DNA from 4 places in the Streptomyces sp. NPDC036822 genome. Region 1 is predicted to be linked to each of the others. Evidence: riboswitches for the same ligand, from Rfam matches in the RefSeq annotation. Region 1 holds a riboswitch; each other region holds the start of a gene.
The links. Region 1 has a riboswitch for cobalamin ahead of ACZ68P_RS28370 (ABC transporter substrate-binding protein). Riboswitches for the same ligand answer to the same signal wherever they lie in the genome.

Region 1 (5,130 bases):
CGGGCGCAGCACGCGGTAGACGGCCCGCAGGAGACTGGACTTGCCGCTGCCGTTGGGCCCGACGAGGCCGATCACCTCGCCGGGCCGGGCGGTCAGCGAGACGTCCCGGACGAGCCGGTGCGCCCCCGCCGTGAGCGTGACGCCCTCGACGACGAGTTCGGCCGCCGTCATGGCGCTCCCCGGTCGGCCGTGCGCCGGGCGTCCCGGCGCATCAGCCACAGGAAGAACGGGCCCCCGCACAGCGCCGTGAGGACACCGACGGGAATCTCCATCGGCGCCGCGATCGTCCGCGCCGCGATGTCCGCCCAGACCAGGAACACGGCTCCGCCCAGGGCGGCCGTCGGCAGCACCCGGCGGTGGTCGCCGCCGACGAAGAGCCGCACCGTGTGCGGCATCATCAGCCCCACGAACCCGATCGGCCCGGCCGCCGCCACCAGGACGCCGGTGACCAGCGAGAGCAGGACGAACGTCCGGGCCCGGAACCGGGCCACGTCGAGTCCCATCGTCGCGGCCGCCTCCTCGCCCGCCAGCAGCAGGTTCAGCGAACGGGTCCGCGTCAGCAGGACCGCGATGCCCAGCGCGAGCGCCGCGCCGGGCAGCCACAGCGTGTCCCACTGGACACCGCCCAGGCCTCCGAGGGTCCAGGCGAGGACCGCCCGCGCCTCGTTGCCCCGGTCACTGGTCAGCAGCAGGACGTCCATGACCGCCGTGAGGACGGAGGCGAACGCCACGCCCGAGAGCACCAGGCGCACCGAGGTGATCCGGCCGCCGGACCGGGCCGTGGTGTAGACGAGGAGCAGGGTCAGCAGGGCGCCGGCGAACGCGGCGACCGACAGGGAGACCGGTCCGAAGAGGTTCACCCCGAAGACGATCACCGCGACGGCGCCCAACGAGGCGCCCGAGGACACCCCCAGGAGGTACGGCTCCGCGAGCGGATTGCGCACGAGGGCCTGCATGGCGGTGCCCACCACCGCGAGCCCGGCGCCCGTCACCGCCCCCAGCAGCACGCGCGGCGCCCGGACGTCGAGCACGATGGTCTCGCGCGCCGACGACCAGGTGGGCTCCGACCAGTCGGCACCGAGCGCGTGCGTCACGATGCCCCACACCTGGCCGGGAGGCACGTGCACCGATCCGATGGCCATGCCCGCCGTCATCGACGCCAGGAGCACGACCGCCAGGACGGCGAGGGCGACGGGGAACGCGCCGCGGCGCGCCCCGGCCCCCCGGTGCGGGTCCGTGCCCCGGGCGGAGGGGCCGGGGACGTCCGGATCCGCGGGCCGGGCGGAGGTGCCGGGGGAGACGGGGGCGGAATCGGCGGCGGACACGGCGTTCGCCGGGGCCGTCACCGGAAGCGCTCGGGATGCAGCCCGCGGGCGAGGTCCTCCACCGCGTACGGCGCGCGGACCCCGACCAGGGTCGCGGTCAGCGGCAGCACCACGAAGCGCTTGTTCCGCACCGCCGGCACCTCGGCGAGGGCGGGCTGGGACAGCAGGAACTCCTTCTTCCGCTCGACGCTGTCCGCCCCCGCGTAGTCGTAGACGGCGATGACCTCCGGCTTGCGGGCGACGACCTGTTCCCAGGAGACGTCACCGAAGACGTCGTCCAGGTCGGCGAAGACGTTGGCGCCCCCGGCGAGCCGGATGACCTCGGTGCCGAGGCTCTTGCCCCCCGCCGTGAACGCCGACTTGTCACCGCTGTCGTACACGAAGACGGGGACGGCGGCCGCGCCCTTCACGGCCTCCGTCGTCCTCGCGACGCGGCCCCTGAGGTCGGCCACCAGCGCGTCGGCGCGCTCCGGAACGCCGAAGAGCGAGCCGATGGTGCGGATCTCGTCGTACGTGTCCGTCATCGACACCTTCTTCTTCCCGCAGTACTCGCGGTTGAGGTAGGTGTCGATGCCGGCGTCGGCGAACGCCTTCCGCGAGCGTCCCTCGCTCTCGGAGAACGCGCTGGCGTAGCCGCCGTAGACGAAGTCCGGTTCCGCGTCGAGGACGGACTCGAACGACGGCTCCTTCTTCGCCAGTTCCGGGATCGCCGCGAAGTCCTTCCGGAAAGCGGGCAGGACGTCCGAGTCGGGGAACGCCGTGCCGACCATCCGGCCCTTCAGTCCGAGGGCCAGCATCAGCTCCGCGGGGTGCTGGTGGATCGTCACCACCCTGGAGGGCGGCTCGTCGTACGTGGTGCGCGTACCGCAGTTGTCGACGGTGACGGGGAAGCCCTTGGCGGCCGGTGCGGGGCCCTTCGGGCCGGCGGCCGTGGACGGCGAGCTGCCGCAGCCGGTGAGCAGGACTCCCGACAGGGCGAAGGCCAGGGCCGCGGCGCGCACGGAACGGCGTCGCGGACGGGCGGCGGGGGATGCGCCGGGCGTACGAGGCGCCCCGGATACGGGGGGTGTGCCGGGCATGCCGGACGTGCTGGGGTACAAGAAAAGCCTCCTGGGGAGTCCGCGCTCCTCGGATCGGGCCCGCGACAGGCCAGTTTCCTGACTCCCGGATCGGCGTACACCCCAGCCTTCCCACGCGTGCGCGCAGTGGCGTCTCGACGGGTGCACTCCCCGGTCACAGTGGCGGGACCGTGCCGGTTTCGCACCGGCTTCCTGTCTCCCGTCGCGGTGATGACCAGGTGATCCTACGGTTCCGCGCGAGCGGAGCGAAAGTGCGCACGTCCCGGGCTCCGCCGCGCAGTTGCCGAATCGGCAAGCGTGTTTGACGTCTTCCCGTGCCTTGGCGACTCTGAGCCCAGGTGCCGCCGGCACCCAGCGACCGTCTTCGAAGGAGCCTTCATGCCGACCCCGCAGCCCACCGATCCGACGGAGTTCTGGGAGGAGCGCTACAGCACCAGCGCGCGCGTCTGGAGCGGTGACCCGAACCCGCTGCTCGTCCGTGAGGCGGCCGGCCTGGAGCCGGGCACCGCCCTGGACCTGGGCTGCGGTGAGGGAGGTGACGTCCTGTGGCTGGCCTCGCGCGGATGGCGGGTGACCGGCGTGGACATCTCCGCCACGGCCCTCGAGCGGGCGGCCGCCCACGCCGCCGACGCGGGTCTCGCCGACCGGGTGGCGTTCGAGCGGCACGAACTCGGAGTGACCTTCCCCAAGGGCGAGTTCGACCTGGTGAGCGCCCAGTTCCTCCAGTCGCCCGTCGCCCTGGACCAGGAGGGGGTGTTCAGGTCGGCCGCCGAAGCGGTCGCGCCGGGCGGCACCCTGCTCATCGCGATGCACGCCGCATGGCCCTCCTGGATGGAGGAGCACGAGTACCCGTTCGACGCCGATTTCCCCACGCTCGAAGGCGTGCTCGCGATGCTCGCCCTGCCGCACCCCTGGCGGGTGGACACCCTGGAGGGCGTGGAGCGCGCGCTGTCCTCGCCCGACGGCAGGTCCGGCACCCGGGTGGACAACGTATGGCGGCTGACCCGTACCGCCTGACGTACCGCCCTACCCGTGCCGCCTGATCGGTGCCGCACTCCCCACCCCGGCTCGCACGCGCCGTCGCGAGGGGGCCGCTCGGCCCCTCGCACACCCGTGTGATCATGACGGGTCGGGTCCGGACAGGACCCAGGGGAGGGAACATGGCGTACACGGACACCAACGGCATCGACCTGTCCGGTGTGACCGGCAGGCTGCTCCAGACCGTGGACCTGGTGAAGAACCCGGCTCCGCAGGCCATCGCGACGGACACCGTCAACGGGCACGTCTTCGTGCTCCAGGTGGAGAGCTCGGCCACGGCGTCGGCCGGCAACATGTACCTCAACCGGATCGACCGGCAGACCGGCGTGCGTACGGGGTCGATGCAGCTGAAGGGCTTCGGCCACGGTCTCGCCATGGGCGTCGAGCCGGTCGGCGCCGACAGTCACGTCTGGACCGAGGTCGGCCCGCTCCATGTCACGAGCGGGGGAACGGCCTTCGGGAAGGCCGTCACGCGGTTCCGGTTCGAGGACGGGGCGGTCCTCGACGGAGCCGCGATCCCGCAGGACCGGAAGTTCACCGCGCCCGGCAGCACCGCCGGCACCGGGCCCTCGACCGACCCGGTGAACGGCCTCCTGACGGTGATGTACCACCAGGGCGGCGAGCGCCGCTTCACGCGCTACGACCTGTCGGGCGCCGCCGCCGGCGACTGGGCACCGGTGGGCCCGACGTTCACGGTGCCCGCCGGAGAGGACACCACCCCCGCGGTGCCTTCGCCCTACCCGCTGGAGCCGAAGCTCACCTTCCAGGGTTTCGCGAGCCTCGGTGACGTCCTGTACGTCTACCAGTGGGCGCCGTACGACAAGGACAAGGACCCGTCCCTCCCCAGCGAGTTCCCGGGGATCACGTTCCTCACCTCGTACTCGTGGACGACGGGACTGCGGCTCGACCGGCAGGTGGTCACCGGCGCCGACGGCCTCACGCGGCGGGAACCCGAGGGACTCGCCGTCGAGGTCGACCCGACGACGGGGGAGACGCGGCTGCTGTTCGGGTTCAGCAACACGACGCCGGGCAGCGAGTTCGCCCGCGACGTCACGATCGGCTGGTACCCGACCAGGCCGGCCGTGGACGGGATCAAGGTGCTGTCGGACTGGGAGGACCTCGTCCTCGAAGCCGGGACCGTCCCTGGCGCCCAGCGCCCGCGCGGCCGGCTCATCGCCATGGCCGGCACCACCTACCTCCAGCTGCGCGGCACCCTCACGTGTTCCCCCGGTCTGACGGCGGACGGCAAGGTCGCCACGCTGCCGCACCGGCTGCGCCCCACCCGGCCGGCCCGCCAGAACGTGCCGCGCAACAACGTCCACGGGCGCTGCGTGTGCCGCGTCGAGGCGGACGTCCACGGCGCGCTCTGGGCGTACGGCGCCACCGCCGACAACGCCATCACGTGGATCGATTTCGACGGCGTCTCGGTCGCCTGGCGATGACGGTCCGCCGTCCCGGCCCCCGACGACCCCTGCCCGTCGCCGCCCCGCCCCGTCTCCGTCCCGCCCCACCCGATCCGGAGGATCTCGCGTGAACCGCCCCACCACCAGCCGCCGTTCCCTGCTCGGAGCGGTGCTGGCCGCCCCGGCCGTCGTCGTCGGCACCCCGCTGCTGTCCGCCGCACCCGCCGCCGCGGCGGACGTACCGGAAGGGTGTCAGCTCCTGGTCGACTGGACGGACCTCACGCT
Region 2 (5,130 bases), on a different contig from region 1:
CGAAGCCGTGGAAGTCGGGGCCCTCGATGCCGTACGTACCGGGACGCAGGGAGGCGAGGCTGCGGGTCAGGGTGACCCTGCCGGGGCCGGTGGCGTGCACGGTGAGGCGTGGGTCTCCGGGCAGGGGCCGCCCGGACGCCGCCTTGAGGGCGGCGTCGCCCGCGTAGCGGCCGACCGCCACCGCGGCCGCGCCGACACCGATCAGAGTGGTGACGGCCGCTGCCGTCGCTGTAGCCGGGCGCACTGTCCCAGTGTCGGTACGCGGGCGGCGTACTGCCACCCGGGAAGCGCGGCGGGCCGGGCGCGGTGCCGGGCGGGAGGCGCCGCGGCGGCGGATCGCCGCTCGGGGACCGCGTGCGACCGGCGCGTTGTCCCAGGGGACGTGCGGACGGCCACCGGAGAGTGACATGGGTCACTCTGGCGGGTCCCTCGTGCGGCTGAATCGGTGCACGCGCGGTCCACGGGCTGACACGGGGCGTGTGGGGCGGAAAGGAACGAAGTCGCATGTGCCCCGGAACAGCCCGGATTACCCGGGGTTGCGCGATGACCGCATCGTGGACGGAAACCGCCCCCGAGACCGTAAGCGGAATGCGCCGACACCGGATCGGGTCACCACACCGCCCGGCCCAGTTCATCTTCCGTTCACCCAGGTTGCTTACGTTCGACGAGCCACTGACGTCAAACGATTGCCTGGGTAAATGGAACACATCACGCTGCTGCTCGCGATTGTGGTCGTGACAGCTCTCGTGTTCGATTTCACGAACGGTTTCCACGACACCGCCAACGCGATGGCGACGACCATCTCGACCGGTGCCCTCAAGCCCAAGACGGCGGTGGCCATGTCCGCCGTGCTCAACCTGGTCGGCGCGTTCCTGTCCGTGGAGGTCGCCAAGACGATCTCCGGCGGGATCATCAACGAGCAGGGCATTCGTACCGAAGTGATCTTCGCGGCGCTCGTCGGCGCCATCCTCTGGAATCTGCTGACCTGGCTGCTCGGCCTGCCGTCCAGCTCCTCCCACGCCCTCTTCGGCGGACTCATCGGCGCGGCCGTGATGTCGGCCGGCTGGTCGGCCGTGAACGGCTCGACCATCGTCACCAAGGTCCTCATCCCCGCGATCGCCGCGCCGCTCGTCGCCGGCCTCGCCGCGATGGTGGCCACCCGCCTGACGTACCGCATCGGCGCCCGGACCGACGAGAAGCACACGGCCAAGGGCTACCGCGCCGGCCAGATCGCCTCCGCCGGTCTCGTCTCCCTCGCCCACGGCACCAACGACGCGCAGAAGACGATGGGTGTCATCACCCTGGCGCTGGTCACCGGCGGCGTCCTCGCCCCCGGCTCCAACCCCCCCATGTGGGTCGTCGTCTCCGCCGGCGTCGCCATCGCGCTCGGCACCTACCTCGGCGGCTGGCGCATCATCCGCACCATGGGCAAGGGCCTCACCGACCTGCGGCCGCAGCAGGGCTTCGCCGCCCAGACCAGCGCCGCCACGGTCATCCTGGCCTCCTCGAACCTGGGCTTCTCGCTCTCCACCACCCAGTCCTGCTCGGGTGCCGTGATGGGCGCGGGCCTCGGCCGCAAGGGCGGTGTCGTCCGCTGGTCGACCGCCACCCGGATGTTCATCGCCTGGGGCCTGACCCTTCCCGCGGCGGGCCTGGTCGCCGCCGGCGCCGAGTTCCTCACCAAGCAGGGCACGTGGGGCATCGTTGCCGTCGCCGTCCTGCTGATCGCCGGCTCCGGAGTCATCTGGGCGCTCTCGCGCCGCAAGCCGGTCGACCACCACAACGTCACCGACGACGACCTCGACGAGCCCGCGGGCGTCGTGACCACCGCCATCGCGGCCGTCACCCCGCCGCCGGCCGGTTCCGTCGCCGCCGTCGCGGACGAGGACCTCAAGACCACCATCCCCTCGCCGGCCCCCACGGACCCGGCAGCCCCCGCGGCCCCCGCCGCCGCGGTGTAAGGACGAACCACATGAAGATCGACTGGGCAGCTCTCGGCTCCGTCTTCGGAGTCAGCCTCGTGGCGACCGTCGCCCTCGTGGGCCTGTTCACCCTCGGCATCATCGGCCTCTCCAAGCAGGAGCAGGCCGCCGCCCAGGGAGGCTCCGCCACCCTGGCCCGCACCGGCGCGTACGCCTGCTTCGCGCTCTGCGCGGCGGCCGTCGCGTACGGCATCTATCTGATCGTCGTCTGACGCGTCACGACACCACCCCCGGGCGGGTCGCACCGAAAGGTGCGGCCCGCCCGGTCGTCGTTGTGGGGCTTCGCACACTCTCCCGCCGCAGGTCAAGGGTGAGTTGACGGCTGTTCGCGCCGCGTGGTGGACTTCCGGGGCCATTTACGGCGGCAGAAGAGGAAGTCCGGTGCGAATCCGGCGCGGTCCCGCCACTGTGACCGGGGAGCTGATCCCCGGGAGCCAGGAACTCTCACCGCCGGTCACGTCGAGCCAGGGCGCGGACCCTGAGTGAGGACACAGCGCCATGCCTGGCCGCAGAGCAGCCACCGGTGTATTCGCGTCCACGGACGTCTTCGCGTACGGCGCCGCCGTCGGCCTGGCCGTGGACCTGCTCCTCGGCGATCCGCGCCGCGGCCATCCCGTCGCCGCGTTCGGCAGGACCGCCGGAGCCGTCGAGAGCCTCCTGCGGCGCGACCACCGCGGGTGGGGCGCGCTGCACACCGCCGTCTGCGTCGGCGGCACGGCCGCCCTGGGCGCCCTCGCCGCCCGCACGGTACGGAACCGGCCCGCCGCGTCCGCCGCCCTGACCGCCGCCGCCGTGTGGGCCGTCGTCGGGGGCACGACCCTGGGCCGGGAGGCCCGGGCCATCGGCGGGGCGCTGGCCGCCGGGGACCTGGACGTGGCGCGCGAGCGGCTGCCGCATCTGTGCGGCCGCGACCCGCAGGCCCTGGACGGCCCCGCGATGGCCCGCGCGGTCGTGGAGTCCGTCGCCGAGAACACCTCCGACGCGGTCGTCGGCGCCCTGGTGTGGGGCGCGGTGGCCGGTGTCCCGGGGCTCGTCGGCTTCCGGGCCGTGAACACCCTGGACGCGATGGTCGGCCACAAGAACCCCACGTACCGCCGCTTCGGCTGGGCCTCGGCCCGGCTCGACGACCTCGCCGGCTGGCCGGGAGCGCGGCTGACGGCCGTGCTCGCCGCGGTCGCGGGCGGCGACCCCCGCGGGGCGCTGCGGGCCTGGCGCGCCGACGCGGCCGCACATCCGAGCCCCAACGCCGGCCCCGTCGAGGCTGCCTTCGCGGGAGCGCTCGGCGTGCGGCTGGGAGGGACGCTGTCGTACGGCGGCCGGGTGGAACACCGGCCGGTGCTCAACACGGAGGGCCGGGACGTGGACGTGGCGGACATCGAGCGTGCCGTACGGCTGTCGCGCCGGGTGACCGGGCTGACGCTGGCGGTCTGTGTGACCGGACGGGCCCTGGCGGGCGCGACGAAGCGGAGGAACGCATGACAGGCGGGGGGCTGCTGGTCGCCGGGACCACGTCCGACGCGGGCAAGAGCGTCGTCACGGCGGGGATCTGCCGCTGGCTGGTGCGCCAAGGAGTGAAGGTCGCGCCGTTCAAGGGGCAGAACATGTCCCTGAACTCCTTCGTGACCAGGGAGGGCGCGGAGATCGGCCGGGCGCAGGCCATGCAGGCGCAGGCCGCGCGGGTGGAGCCGACCGCCCTGATGAACCCGGTGCTGCTGAAGCCGGGCAGCGACCGCTCCAGCCAGGTCGTACTGATGGGCAAGCCGGTGGGCGAGCTGAGTGCCCGGGGGTTCTTCGGAGGGCCCGGCGGGTCGTCCCCCGGGAAGCTGCTGCACGGAGGACGGCGGCAGGAACTCTTCGAGCCGGTCCTCGCGTGCCTGGAGGAGCTGCGGGGCACGTATGACGCCGTGATCTGCGAGGGGGCGGGCAGTCCGGCCGAGATCAACCTGCGGCGCACGGACATCGTGAACATGGGCATCGCGCGGGCCGCGCGGCTGCCGGTGCTCGTGGTCGGCGACATCGACCGGGGCGGGGTGTTCGCCCAGTTCTTCGGGACGACGGCGCTCCTGGCGCCCGAGGACCAGGAGCTGATCGCGGGTTACCTCGTGAACAAGTTCCGGGGCGACGTCTCGTTGCTCGAACCCGGGCTCGACATGCTGCTCGGCCTCACGGGGCGCCGGACGTACGGCGTCCTGCCCTACGCCCACGGCCTCGGCATCGACGAGGAGGACGGGCTGCGGGTCTCCCTGCGGGGCGCGGTGCGCGAGTCGGTCGTGGCGCCCCCGCTCGGCGAGGAAGTGCTGCGGGTCGCGGTCTGCGCCGTGCCGCTGATGTCCAACTTCACCGACGTGGACGCGCTGGCGGCCGAGCCGGGCGTGGTCGTGCGGTTCGTGGACCGGGCCGAGGAGCTCGTCGACGCGGACCTGGTGGTCGTGCCGGGCACGCGCGGGACCGTCAAGGCGCTGGCCTGGCTGCGGGAACGCGGCCTCGCCGACGCGCTGGCCCGGCGCGCGGCGGAGGGCCGGCCGGTGCTCGGCATCTGCGGCGGCTTCCAGGTCCTCGGCGTCCGCATCGAGGACGACGTCGAGTCGAAGGCGGGCGCCGTGGACGGGCTCGGGCTGCTGCCCGTCCACGTCCGGTTCGCGCCCGGGAAGACCCTGGCCCGGCCGGTCGGGGAGGCGCTCGGCGAACGGGTGGAGGGATACGAGATCCACCACGGCATCGCCCGGGTGGACGGCGGCGAACCGTTTCTGGACGGCTGCCGGGTCGGCTCCGTCTGGGGCACCCACTGGCACGGCTCGCTGGAGAGCGACGGCTTCCGCCGGGCGTTCCTGCGGGAGGTCGCGGCGGCGGCCGGGCGCCGTTTCGTACCGGCGCCGGACACGAGCTTCGGGACCCTGCGCGAGGAGCAGCTGGACCGCCTCGGAGACCTGATCGAGGAGCACGCGGACACGGACGCGCTGCTGCGGCTCATCGAGAACGGCCCGCCGCCCGGGCTGCCGTTCATCCCTCCGGGCGCGCCGTGACGCCCCGTCCCGCCGGACCCCCACGAGTTGAAGGAGTGACCGCCCGATGAGCACCCGGTATCCGTTCACCGCCGTCGTCGGCATGGACGACCTGCGGCTGGCGTTGCTGCTGAACGCCGTCAGCC
Region 3 (5,130 bases), on a different contig from region 1:
TGATCTTGATGCCGGGGTGCTTCTTGACCACGGCGTCATCGGCGGCCTTGACCAGCTCGGGCCAGTTGTTCTGTGCGTCCACCGTCAGCCAGACGGTGATCTCCTTGACGTCGCCCCCGGCGCTGTCCCCACCCTTGTCCGAACCGCCACATGCCGCGATCGAGACCATCATGCCCGCGACGCCGATCGCCGCGATGAGCTTGCGCTTCACGCCACCCTCCTCAGGGATGCCTGCAACCCCTGCCCACCGCGCGAAGACATACGCCGAGTAATGCTCGTGGGGCTGGGACCTGGTCTTTAATGGTTTAGACCAGTACCGGGAGCTTGGCCTAGACCTTTAGGGGTGTCAAGGGTGTATAAGAAGGGCAGTCGGGTCCGTTATCGGACCGACACCTGAGGGAGGGCGACGACCCGTGACCGGTCCGTGCCACCATGTGAGCCGCGACAGACGGAGGAGCCGGTGACGGCAGCAGCACAGGAGTCGGGAAGGCAGGCCATGGCCACGGACCCGGGCAGCACGGAGACGGAGGGCACCCCCGCCACCCGTACCGCGCGCGTGCCCAAGTACTACCGACTGAAGCGGCATTTGCTCGACATGACGGAGACCCTGCCGCCCGGCACGCCCGTCCCGCCGGAGCGCACGCTCGCCGCCGAGTTCGACACCTCGCGCACCACCGTGCGCCAGGCCCTGCAGGAACTGGTCGTCGAGGGCCGGCTCGAACGCATCCAGGGCAAGGGCACCTTCGTGGCCAAGCCCAAGGTGTCCCAGGCCCTGCAACTCACCTCCTACACCGAGGACATGCGGGCGCAGGGCCTGGAGCCCACGTCCCAGCTGCTCGACATCGGGTACGTCACCGCCGACGACACGCTCGCCGGACTGCTCGACATCTCGGCGGGCGGCCGGGTGCTGCGCATCGAGCGGCTGCGCCTGGCGAGCGGCGAGCCGATGGCCATCGAGACCACGCACCTCTCGGCCAAGCGCTTCCCCGCGCTGCGCCGTTCACTGGTGAAGTACACCTCGCTCTACACCGCGCTGGCCGAGGTGTACGACGTGCACCTGGCCGAGGCCGAGGAGACCATCGAGACCTCCCTCGCCACTCCGCGCGAGGCGGGGCTGCTCGGCACGGACGTGGGCCTGCCGATGCTGATGCTGTCCCGGCACTCGCTGGACGCGCAGGGCGAGCCGGTCGAATGGGTGCGCTCGGTCTACCGCGGAGACCGGTACAAGTTCGTCGCGAGGCTGCAGCGCCCCAACGGCTGACCGGGCCCGATTCCATTCCCCGACAAATGACCCCAGTTACGTCCGTTATCCGGACGGGGGTTCCATACGGCGAACCCGTCCCCTAGATTTCCTGCGCATTAAACAGGTGATCAGCGAGGGGACGGTTCGCCGTATGTCGGAAACGCAGGAAAGACAACCCACCGTCACACCCGTACGGGTGGTGGTGGCGCTCTGCCTGGTCGCGCCGTTCGTGGCGATGCTCTGGGTGAGCTCGTACGCGAAGGTCGAACCGACCTTCATCGGCATCCCGTTCTTCTACTGGTACCAGATGGCCTGGGTGGTCATCTCGACCGCGCTGACCATGATCGCGTACACGCTGTGGCAGCGTGACCAGCGCTCCCGCAAGGGAGGTGCGTCGAAGTGAACGAGGGCGTGAACGGCGTCGCACTCGCCGTCTTCATCTTCTTCTTCCTGGCCGTCACGGTCATGGGCTTCCTCGCCTCGCGCTGGCGCAAGGCCGAGAACGAGCACAGCCTCGACGAGTGGGGCCTGGGCGGCCGCTCGTTCGGCACCTGGGTGACCTGGTTCCTCCTCGGCGGCGACCTCTACACCGCGTACACCTTCGTCGCCGTCCCCGCGGCGATCTACGCGGCGGGCGCGGCCGGCTTCTTCGCCGTGCCGTACACCATCCTGGTCTACCCGCTGATCTTCACCTTCCTGCCCCGCCTGTGGTCGGTCTCCCACAAGCACGGCTACGTCACCACCTCCGACTTCGTCCGCGGCCGGTTCGGCTCGAAGGGCCTGTCGCTGGCGGTCGCCCTCACCGGCATCCTCGCGACCATGCCGTACATAGCGCTCCAGCTCGTCGGCATCCAGGCCGTCCTGGACGTGATGGGCGTGGGCGGCGGCGAGAACACGCACTGGTTCATCAAGGACCTGCCGCTGCTGATCGCGTTCGGCGTCCTCGCGGCGTACACGTACTCCTCGGGTCTGCGCGCCCCGGCGCTCATCGCCTTCGTCAAGGACACCCTGATCTACATCGTCATCGCCGTGGCGATCATCTACATCCCCATCAAGCTCGGCGGCTTCGACGAGATCTTCGCCAAGGCCGGCGAGGCGTACGCCACGGTCAACCCCGCGACCGACAAGCCGCGCGGCGCGCTGGTGCCGGGCGAGATGGGCCAGTGGGGCTACGCCACGCTGGCGCTCGGCTCGGCGCTCGCGCTCTTCATGTACCCGCACTCGATCACGGCGACGCTCTCCTCGCGCAGCCGTGACGTGATCCGCCGCAACACCACGATCCTGCCGCTGTACTCGCTGATGCTGGGTCTGCTGGCCCTGCTCGGCTTCATGGCGATCGCCGCCGGGGTCAAGGTCTCCAACGGCCAGCTCGCGATCCCGCAGCTGTTCGAGAACATGTTCCCGGACTGGTTCGCCGGCGTGGCCTTCGCCGCCATCGGCATCGGCGCCCTGGTACCGGCCGCGATCATGTCGATCGCCGCGGCCAACCTGTTCACACGCAACATCTACAAGGACTTCCTGAAGCCGGACGCCACGCCGGAGCAGGAGACCAAGGTGTCCAAGCTGGTGTCGCTGCTGGTGAAGGTCGGCGCGCTGGCCTTCGTCCTGACCATGGACAAGACCGTCGCCATCAACTTCCAGCTCCTCGGCGGCATCTGGATCCTGCAGACGCTGCCGGCGCTGGTCGGCGGCCTGTTCACCCGCTGGTTCCACCGCTGGGCGCTGCTCGCCGGCTGGGCCGTCGGCATGGTCTACGGCACGGCGGCGGCGTACGGCGTGGCCAGCCCGACCCAGAAGCACTTCGGCGGCTCGTCCGCCGAGATCCCGGGCATCGGCGAGATCGGCTACATCGGCCTGACCGCCTTCGTGCTCAACCTGATCGTCACCGTCGTCCTCACCTTCGTCCTGAAGGCGGTCAAGGCGCCGGAGGGCATCGACGAGACCTCCCCGTCGGACTACACGGCCGACGCGGGCGAGCCGGGCGTGCAGGTCGACATGCCGAAGCTGGGGCAGGAGACGCACTGACCGCGCCTCGGTGACGGACGGTCCGAAGGCCGCCGCGACTCCCGAAGGGAGCGCGGCGGCCTTCGCCGTCGGTACGGGTTGCGGCGTCCGCCGCTCGCCGCCCGGCCCCGCGAAGCGTCCGCCCACCGGGTCCGGCTCGGGCGCTCTGACGCACCGACGACACAACATGTGGGGGGTGCTTCGAGGGGCGCCCCCCACATGTATGCTCATCTCGCTGTCCTCTCAGGGGAATCCGGTGGAAATCCGGAACTGTCCCGCAACGGTGTGGTTCGGGCGTATCCGTACGCCTGCCGAGTCCGAAGACCTGTGGACGGCGCGCCCGGTCCGTCCGTTCCGGGTGCCAGAGTCGTCCGGGCCTCGCGGAGTGGGCCGGTGGACACGGCGCGCGCCCGCCTGAGGGGTGCCCTCTGCCGTCCGCTTCCCGCCGCCGCCCCCGGGCCGAGCGAGGGAGAGCCCCACGTGACCATCGCGCCAGCCGATCCGGCCGCGGCGATCGAGAGCGACGGACCCGGGACGGTACTGCTCCGGACCCTGACCGACCTCACCGCCGATCTCCCCGACACCGACCCGGGCAGGGTCGCCGCCGCCGCGCTGCGCGGCCGCAACGCCGCCTCGGACGAGGCGGAGCTGCGGGAGCTGGCCACCGAGGCGGCCGCCGGTCTGATCGCCGAGGACCCGGCCTACTCCCGGCTCGCGGCCCGGCTGCTCACGATCACCATCGCCGACGAGGCCGCCGGCCAGGGCGCGGTCACCTTCTCCTCGTCGGTGGCCGTCGGTCACCACGAGGGGCTCATCGCCGACCGGACGGCCGAGTTCGTCCGTCAGCACGCCGCCCGGCTCGACTCCCTGATCGACGCCTCGGCGGACGACCGCTTCGGCTACTTCGGCCTGCGCACGCTCTTCTCCCGCTACCTCCTGCGCCACCCGATCACCCGCAAGGTGATCGAGACTCCGCAGCACTTCATGCTCCGCGTCGCCTGCGGCCTCGCGGAGGACCACAGCGCCCGCGCCCTGGACGAGGTGGCGGCGCTGCACGGGCTGATGAGCCGGCTCGACTACCTCCCCTCCTCCCCCACGCTCTTCAACTCCGGCACCCGCCACCCGCAGATGTCGTCCTGCTACCTGCTGGACTCCCCGAAGGACGAGCTGGACTCCATCTACGACCGCTACCACCAGGTCGCGCGGCTGTCGAAGCACGCGGGCGGCATCGGCCTGTCGTACTCCCGCATCCGCGCCCGCGGCTCGCTGATCCGCGGCACCAACGGGCACTCCAACGGCATCGTGCCGTTCCTGAAGACGCTGGACGCCTCCGTCGCCGCCGTGAACCAGGGCGGGCGGCGCAAGGGCGCGGCCGCGGTCTACCTGGAGACCTGGCACGCGGACATCGAGGAGTTCCTGGAGCTGCGGGACAACACCGGTGAGGACCAGCGGCGTACGCACAACCTCAATCTGGCGCACTGGATCCCGGACGAGTTCATGCGCCGGGTCGAGGCCGACGCCTCGTGGTCGCTGTTCTCCCCCGCCGACGTGCCCGAGCTGGTCGACCTGTGGGGCGAGGAGTTCGACGCCGCCTACCGCGCCGCCGAGGCCGCCGGCCTGGCCCGCAAGACGATGCCGGCGCGTGACCTGTACGGCCGGATGATGCGGACCCTGGCCCAGACCGGCAACGGCTGGATGACCTTCAAGGACGCCTCGAACCGGACCGCCAACCAGACGGCGGAGCCGGGCCACACGGTCCACTCCTCCAACCTCTGCACGGAGATCCTGGAGGTGACGGACGACGGCGAGACCGCGGTCTGCAACCTCGGGTCGGTCAATCTCGGCGCCTTCGTGCGGTCCGACGTCCGCGACGGGGAGGAGGC
Region 4 (5,130 bases), on a different contig from region 1:
AGACGAGGATGAAGTCCTCGCCGACGCGCTCGCGGATGCGGCGGACGATCTCCAGGGGGAAGCGGACCCGGTTCTCGTAGGGACCGCCCCACCGGTCGGTGCGCCGGTTGGTGGCGGCCGCGATGAACTCGTTGATGAGGTAGCCCTCGGAGCCCATGACCTCGACGCCGTCGTATCCGGCGGCCTTGGCCAGCTCGGCGCAGCGGGCGTAGTCCTCGACCGTCTGCTCGACCTCGGCGTCGGTCAGCTCGTTCGGTACGAAGGGGCTGATCGGTGCCTGGATCGGGCTGGGCGCGACGAGGGCGGGGTGGTAGGCGTACCGCCCGAAGTGCAGGATCTGCATCGCGATCCTGCCGCCCGCCTCGTGCACGGCGTCGGTGATGAGCCGGTGCTCGGCGACCTCCTCGTCGGTGCTGAGCTTGGCGCCGCCGTCCCAGGGGCGGCCGGCCTCGTTCGGGGCGATGCCGCCGGTCACGATGAGGCCGACTCCGCCGCGCGCACGCTCGGCGTAGAAGGCGGCCATCCGCGCGAAGCCGTTCTCGGTCTCTTCGAGGCCGACGTGCATGGACCCCATGAGCACCCGGTTGGGAAGGGTGGTGAAGCCGAGGTCGAGCGGGCTCAGCAGGTGCGGGTACGGGGTGGTCGGGGCCATCGGGGCGCCTCCTCGCGCAGGATCGTCACGCCCTGTTGTAGACGACCCGAGGCGACTTGTGCAACAAGTTGCATAACGGCAGGGGCGTGATCTGCGCTACGTCCGGGCACGGACCCCCCGCCCCCACGGACGGACCGAGCTCACCCGCCCGCCTCCACGGACGGGGCCAGGGGCGGGCGGTCTCCCTGGTGCCGGCCCGCCGCACACGGGCGGGCGGGGTGGGATCCGTACCGATCCCACCCCGCCCGCGGCAGCGCTCGGACGGGTTCCGCCCCGCCCGAGCCCGGTCGGCGCCCTCGGCGTCCGCCCGTTACGGGCTGCCCACCCCGGCCCAGGCGTCCAGCTCCTCCGCCGTGCGGGGGCCGTCAGCGTCGGCGGCCAGCAGGCCGTGGGCGCGCAGCAGCCGGGCGACGGCCATGCCCCACGGCTGACGGAGCCGTGCCGAGGCGAGCAGCGCGTCGTCCGCGAGGAGGTCGGTCACCGGCCCGGTCCGCAGGCCGTCCGGGGCGAGGACCGCCGCCTCGTCCGCCCAGCGCAGGGCCAGATCCACGTCGTGGGTCGCCATGACCACCGTCGTCCCCGCGTCCCGCAGCCGCCCCAGCACCTCGAGCAGCCGCTCCTGACCGTGCGGATCGAGCCCGGCCGTCGGCTCGTCCATGATCAGTACGCGCGGCCGCATCGCCACCGCGCCCGCGATCGCCGCCCGCTTGCGCTGCCCGTACGACAGCAGATGGGTCGGCCGGTCCTCCAGGGCCACGATGTCCAGCGCCTCCAGCGCCTCGCGCACCCGGAGCCGTACCTCCTCCTCCGGCAGCCCCAGGTTCATCGGTCCGAACGACACGTCCTGACCCACCGAGGCCGCGAACAGCTGGTCGTCGGGGTCCTGCACGACCAGCTGGACCGTCGTCCGCAGCCGGGTCAGCCCCTTGCGGTCGTACGACACCTCCTCGCCGTCGAGCCGCAGCGCGCCGCTCGCGCACCGCAGACCACCGCTGAGCAGCCGCAGCAGCGTCGTCTTGCCGCTGCCGTTCCTGCCGAGCAGGGCCAGCGACCGCCCCTCCGGTACGGCGAAGTCGATCCCGTCGAGGACCGCGGGCCCGTCCTCGTAGGCGAAGCCCGCCCTCACCAGTTCCACGACAGGGGAACGAAGACTCACGGCAGGGACCTTTCCAGTACGAGAGTGAGCGCGACGAGACCGACGAGCAGCCCGGCCGTCGCCGCCAGGAAGCGGCGCGAGACGGCGGCGGCGGGCACCAGGACCCGCAGGGTCCCGTCGTACCCGCGCCCCGCCAGCCCGGTCTGCAGGCGCTGCGCCCGGTCGAAGGCGCGCACGAACGCCGTCGCCCCGAGCCCGGCGAGCGAGCGCCAGGTCGCCGCCCGTGTGGTCAGCCCCAGCCGGGCCGCCTGCGCCTGGCGGATCTTCGCCATCGCGTCGAGGAGCAGGAAGCTGATCCGGTACATCACGAGGGCGACGTCCACGACGGGGGCCGGCACCCCCGCCCGGACCAGCCGGGGAAGCACGTCCGATACGGGCGTGGTGAACGCGAAAAGCAGCACCCCCAGGGAGGCGGCCGCGGTCCGTAGCAGCAGCTCGCCCGCGTGCACCGGACCGTCCGGTGCCAGGGCGACGACACCGCGCGGGCCGCCCACCTCGAACAGCAGAGGAACCGCGCCCGTCACGCAGAAGCCCAGCGGAATGCGGAACGCCCGCCACAGCTGGCGTCCCGGGACACCGGCCGGACCGAGGAGGACCGCGAGGGTGGCCGCGGCGACGAGCACGGCTCCCGGCCACGGCGGCAGGCACACCGCGCACAGCGTCAGGCCGAAACCCAGAGCCGCCTTCTCGCACGGATGACGGCGGCGCCAGCGACTGCTGTGCGCCGCCGCGTCGATCGGCAGCATCCGCGCCTACTCGTCGCCGGACGGCTTCGCCGGCGGCTTCGCCCCGGCTCGGGCCTCGCCCTGCCTGCGGCCCTTGCGCAGCCCGAAGTAGTAGGCCAGGACACCGGCGCCGAGGGCGGCCTGGAGCGAGAACAGCGCCGACTCGATCTCGCCGGACGGAGGCTCGTAGAGCGGGCTGAACCACGGCTCGTAGTCGGGAGCGATCTCCGTGATCGCCACCTCCGCCTCGCCGTCGGCGCCGGTGAAGGGCTCCTCCTTGTGGTCACCGAGGCCTAGCATCAGCGGGAGCACGGCCAGGGCCGCCACGACGAGCAGCAGCAGCGTGTTGATCTTGGCGTTACGGCTCATCACGCGCTCGCCTCCGCCTTCTCGGTCTTCCGGTCGCCCGGGAGCAGCACCCCGAGCCGGGTCAGGTCGCCCTTGCTGGACTGCGTCAGCAGCCGCATCACGAGCACCGTGAGCAGCCCCTCGCTGACCGCCAGCGGCAGCTGCGTGACGGCGAAGATGCCGCCGAACTTGGCGAGCGCGCCCACGACGCCGCTGCCCGGGTCCGGGAAGGCCAGCGCGAGCTGGACGCTCGTGACGCAGTACGTGGAGAGGTCGGCGACGAACGCTCCGAAGAACACGCTCACCATCAGCGGCACCTCGAACCGCCGCAGCAGCCGGTACACCCCGTACCCGGCCCAGGGCCCGACGATCGCCATCGAGAACACGTTGGCGCCGAGCGTGGTGAGCCCGCCGTGCGCGAGCAGCAGGGCCTGGAACAGCAGGGTGATCGTGCCCAGGACCGCCATCACCGGCGGCCGGAACAGGATCGCCCCCAGCCCCGTGCCGGTGGGGTGGGAGCAACTCCCCGTCACCGAAGGGAGCTTGAGAGCGGACAGAACGAAGGTGAACGCACCGGCCGCACCCAGCAGCAGGGTGGACTCGGGATGGGCCTTGACCTCGCGGGTCAGGGCACGAACGCCGTGGACGACGAAGGGGGCGGACGCGACGCCCCAGGCGGCCGCGTGCACGGGGGGTAGATAGCCCTCGGCTATATGCATGATCGGGAGACCCTCTCCAGCACCTCGTGGATGGACAACGCACCTTGGCCGGTCTCCTGGCTGACGGGTCATGCCGTCGCGGCTCCGCCTTCCCACACCGCAACGGTCTCCCGCGGTGGTGCAGTGGCTCCCCTGAAGGGTCTTCCCCCCAGAGGGTGGAGCCGGACTTCCCGATCACAGTGGCGAGGGCCGCACCGGTACCGCACCGGTTTCCCGTACACCAAGGCGCTGTGACATTAGTGGGTTGACCAGGCGCATCACAACACGGAGGCCCGTGCGGACGGTGTGTGACGAGTCTCTCGCGCCCTCTCTCACTCCTTTCGGTACGTGTACGCCTCCGCGGCCGCCCCCTCCACGGCGGCCAGATCCCCGCCCGCCGTGGCCGTGACGAGCGCGGCGATCGCGCCCTCGACGAAGGGCGCGTCCACGAGCCGCGCACCCTCCGGAAGTTCGTCGCCCTCGGCGAGGAGCGCCTTGACGGTCAGTACGGCGCTGCCCAGATCGACCAGCAGGGCGACACCGGCGCCCTGGTCGACCGCCTTCGCCGCCTCGGCGATCAGTTCGGAGCTGGTGCCGAGACCGCCGTCCGGAGTCCCTCCGGCGGGCAGGATCGGCGCGGTGGCGCCGCCACCGGAGAGGCCCCGGGCGAGTTCGGCGACGGCCGAGGCCACGGCGGCGCTGTGCGAGACGAGGACGATGCCGACCCGGCCGCCGGTCACGGGACCACCTCCGCGAGGGCGGCGATCAGCAGCGCGGACGAGGTGGCGCCCGGATCCTGGTGCCCGATCGAGCGTTCGCCCAGATAGCTGGCGCGGCCCTTGCGCGCCCGGAGCGGCACGGTCGCCAGCGCACCCTCCTCGGCCGCGGCCCGGGCCGCTCCGAAGGACGCGCGCAGCGCCTCGGCCGCCGGGACGAGCGCGTCCAGCATCGTCTTGTCGCCGACACGCGCTCCACCGAGCTGCGCGACGGCGGCGACCCCGGCCGCCAGCGCGTCGGCGAACGCCTCGCGCGTCACGGTCGGGGTCTCGCCGAGCGCCTTGCCGGTGCGGCGCAGGAGCGTCCCGTACAGCGGTCCTGAGGCGCCGCCGACGGTCGAGATCAGCTGTCGTCCGGCGGTGGTGAGCACACCTCCCGGCGTCGCGGGAGGTTCCTTCGCCAGGACGTCCGTCACGGCGGCGAAACCCCGCCTGAGGTTGGCTCCGTGGTCGGCGTCGCCGATCGCGGAGTCGAGGTCGGTCAGTCGGTCCGCCTCCCGGTCGACGGCGGCCGCGGCGACCGCCAGCCAGCGCAGGAAGAACGCGGCGTCGAGCGCGTCGGCCCCGCGGGCCGCTGTCGGTCGGGTGGCCTCGGCCGACGCGTAGGCCTCGGCGGCCTCGGCGGCCTCGGCGGCGCTGCCGGGGCCGGCCGGTGCGGTCGGCGCGTTCGGTACGGGTGTTGCGGTCGCTTCGGTCGGTTCGGTCGGTTCGGTCGGTCCGGTCACGTCGGGCACTCTCCTTCTCACCGGCCCCAGCGCAGCGCAGCCGTACGCAC

Region 2: linked by a shared signal. The riboswitch ahead of ACZ68P_RS00295 (cobalamin biosynthesis protein) and the one ahead of ACZ68P_RS28370 (ABC transporter substrate-binding protein) in region 1 are both predicted to bind cobalamin.
Region 3: linked by a shared signal. The riboswitch ahead of ACZ68P_RS04910 (ribonucleoside-diphosphate reductase subunit alpha) and the one ahead of ACZ68P_RS28370 (ABC transporter substrate-binding protein) in region 1 are both predicted to bind cobalamin.
Region 4: linked by a shared signal. The riboswitch ahead of ACZ68P_RS14475 (energy-coupling factor ABC transporter permease) and the one ahead of ACZ68P_RS28370 (ABC transporter substrate-binding protein) in region 1 are both predicted to bind cobalamin.

The regions. Positions count from the first base shown of each region.
Region 1 covers NZ_JBVJPY010000015.1:119,177-124,306, reverse strand. The annotation lists gene ACZ68P_RS28380 (ABC transporter ATP-binding protein) at 1-171, opposite strand, end outside; gene ACZ68P_RS28375 (FecCD family ABC transporter permease) at 168-1,325, opposite strand; gene ACZ68P_RS28370 (ABC transporter substrate-binding protein) at 1,343-2,404, opposite strand; cobalamin riboswitch at 2,456-2,636, opposite strand; gene ACZ68P_RS28365 (class I SAM-dependent methyltransferase) at 2,783-3,421, shown strand; gene ACZ68P_RS28360 (hypothetical protein) at 3,565-4,884, shown strand; gene ACZ68P_RS28355 (hypothetical protein) at 4,973-5,130, shown strand, end outside.
Region 2 covers NZ_JBVJPY010000001.1:50,960-56,089, forward strand. The annotation lists gene ACZ68P_RS00280 (alpha/beta hydrolase) at 1-244, opposite strand, end outside; gene ACZ68P_RS00285 (inorganic phosphate transporter) at 699-1,961, shown strand; gene ACZ68P_RS00290 (hypothetical protein) at 1,973-2,194, shown strand; cobalamin riboswitch at 2,305-2,445, shown strand; gene ACZ68P_RS00295 (cobalamin biosynthesis protein) at 2,481-3,461, shown strand; gene ACZ68P_RS00300 (cobyric acid synthase) at 3,458-5,005, shown strand; gene ACZ68P_RS00305 (putative cobaltochelatase) at 5,052-5,130, shown strand, end outside.
Region 3 covers NZ_JBVJPY010000002.1:110,615-115,744, reverse strand. The annotation lists gene ACZ68P_RS04930 (extracellular solute-binding protein) at 1-211, opposite strand, end outside; gene ACZ68P_RS04925 (GntR family transcriptional regulator) at 497-1,261, shown strand; gene ACZ68P_RS04920 (DUF3311 domain-containing protein) at 1,395-1,646, shown strand; gene mctP (monocarboxylate uptake permease MctP) at 1,643-3,268, shown strand; cobalamin riboswitch at 3,448-3,594, shown strand; gene ACZ68P_RS04910 (ribonucleoside-diphosphate reductase subunit alpha) at 3,728-5,130, shown strand, end outside.
Region 4 covers NZ_JBVJPY010000005.1:272,709-277,838, forward strand. The annotation lists gene ACZ68P_RS14455 (FAD-dependent oxidoreductase) at 1-652, opposite strand, end outside; gene ACZ68P_RS14460 (ATP-binding cassette domain-containing protein) at 963-1,808, opposite strand; gene cbiQ (cobalt ECF transporter T component CbiQ) at 1,805-2,554, opposite strand; gene ACZ68P_RS14470 (energy-coupling factor ABC transporter substrate-binding protein) at 2,561-2,902, opposite strand; gene ACZ68P_RS14475 (energy-coupling factor ABC transporter permease) at 2,902-3,600, opposite strand; cobalamin riboswitch at 3,630-3,840, opposite strand; gene ACZ68P_RS14480 (PTS-dependent dihydroxyacetone kinase phosphotransferase subunit DhaM) at 3,912-4,319, opposite strand; gene dhaL (dihydroxyacetone kinase subunit DhaL) at 4,316-4,891, opposite strand; gene dhaK (dihydroxyacetone kinase subunit DhaK) at 5,098-5,130, opposite strand, start outside.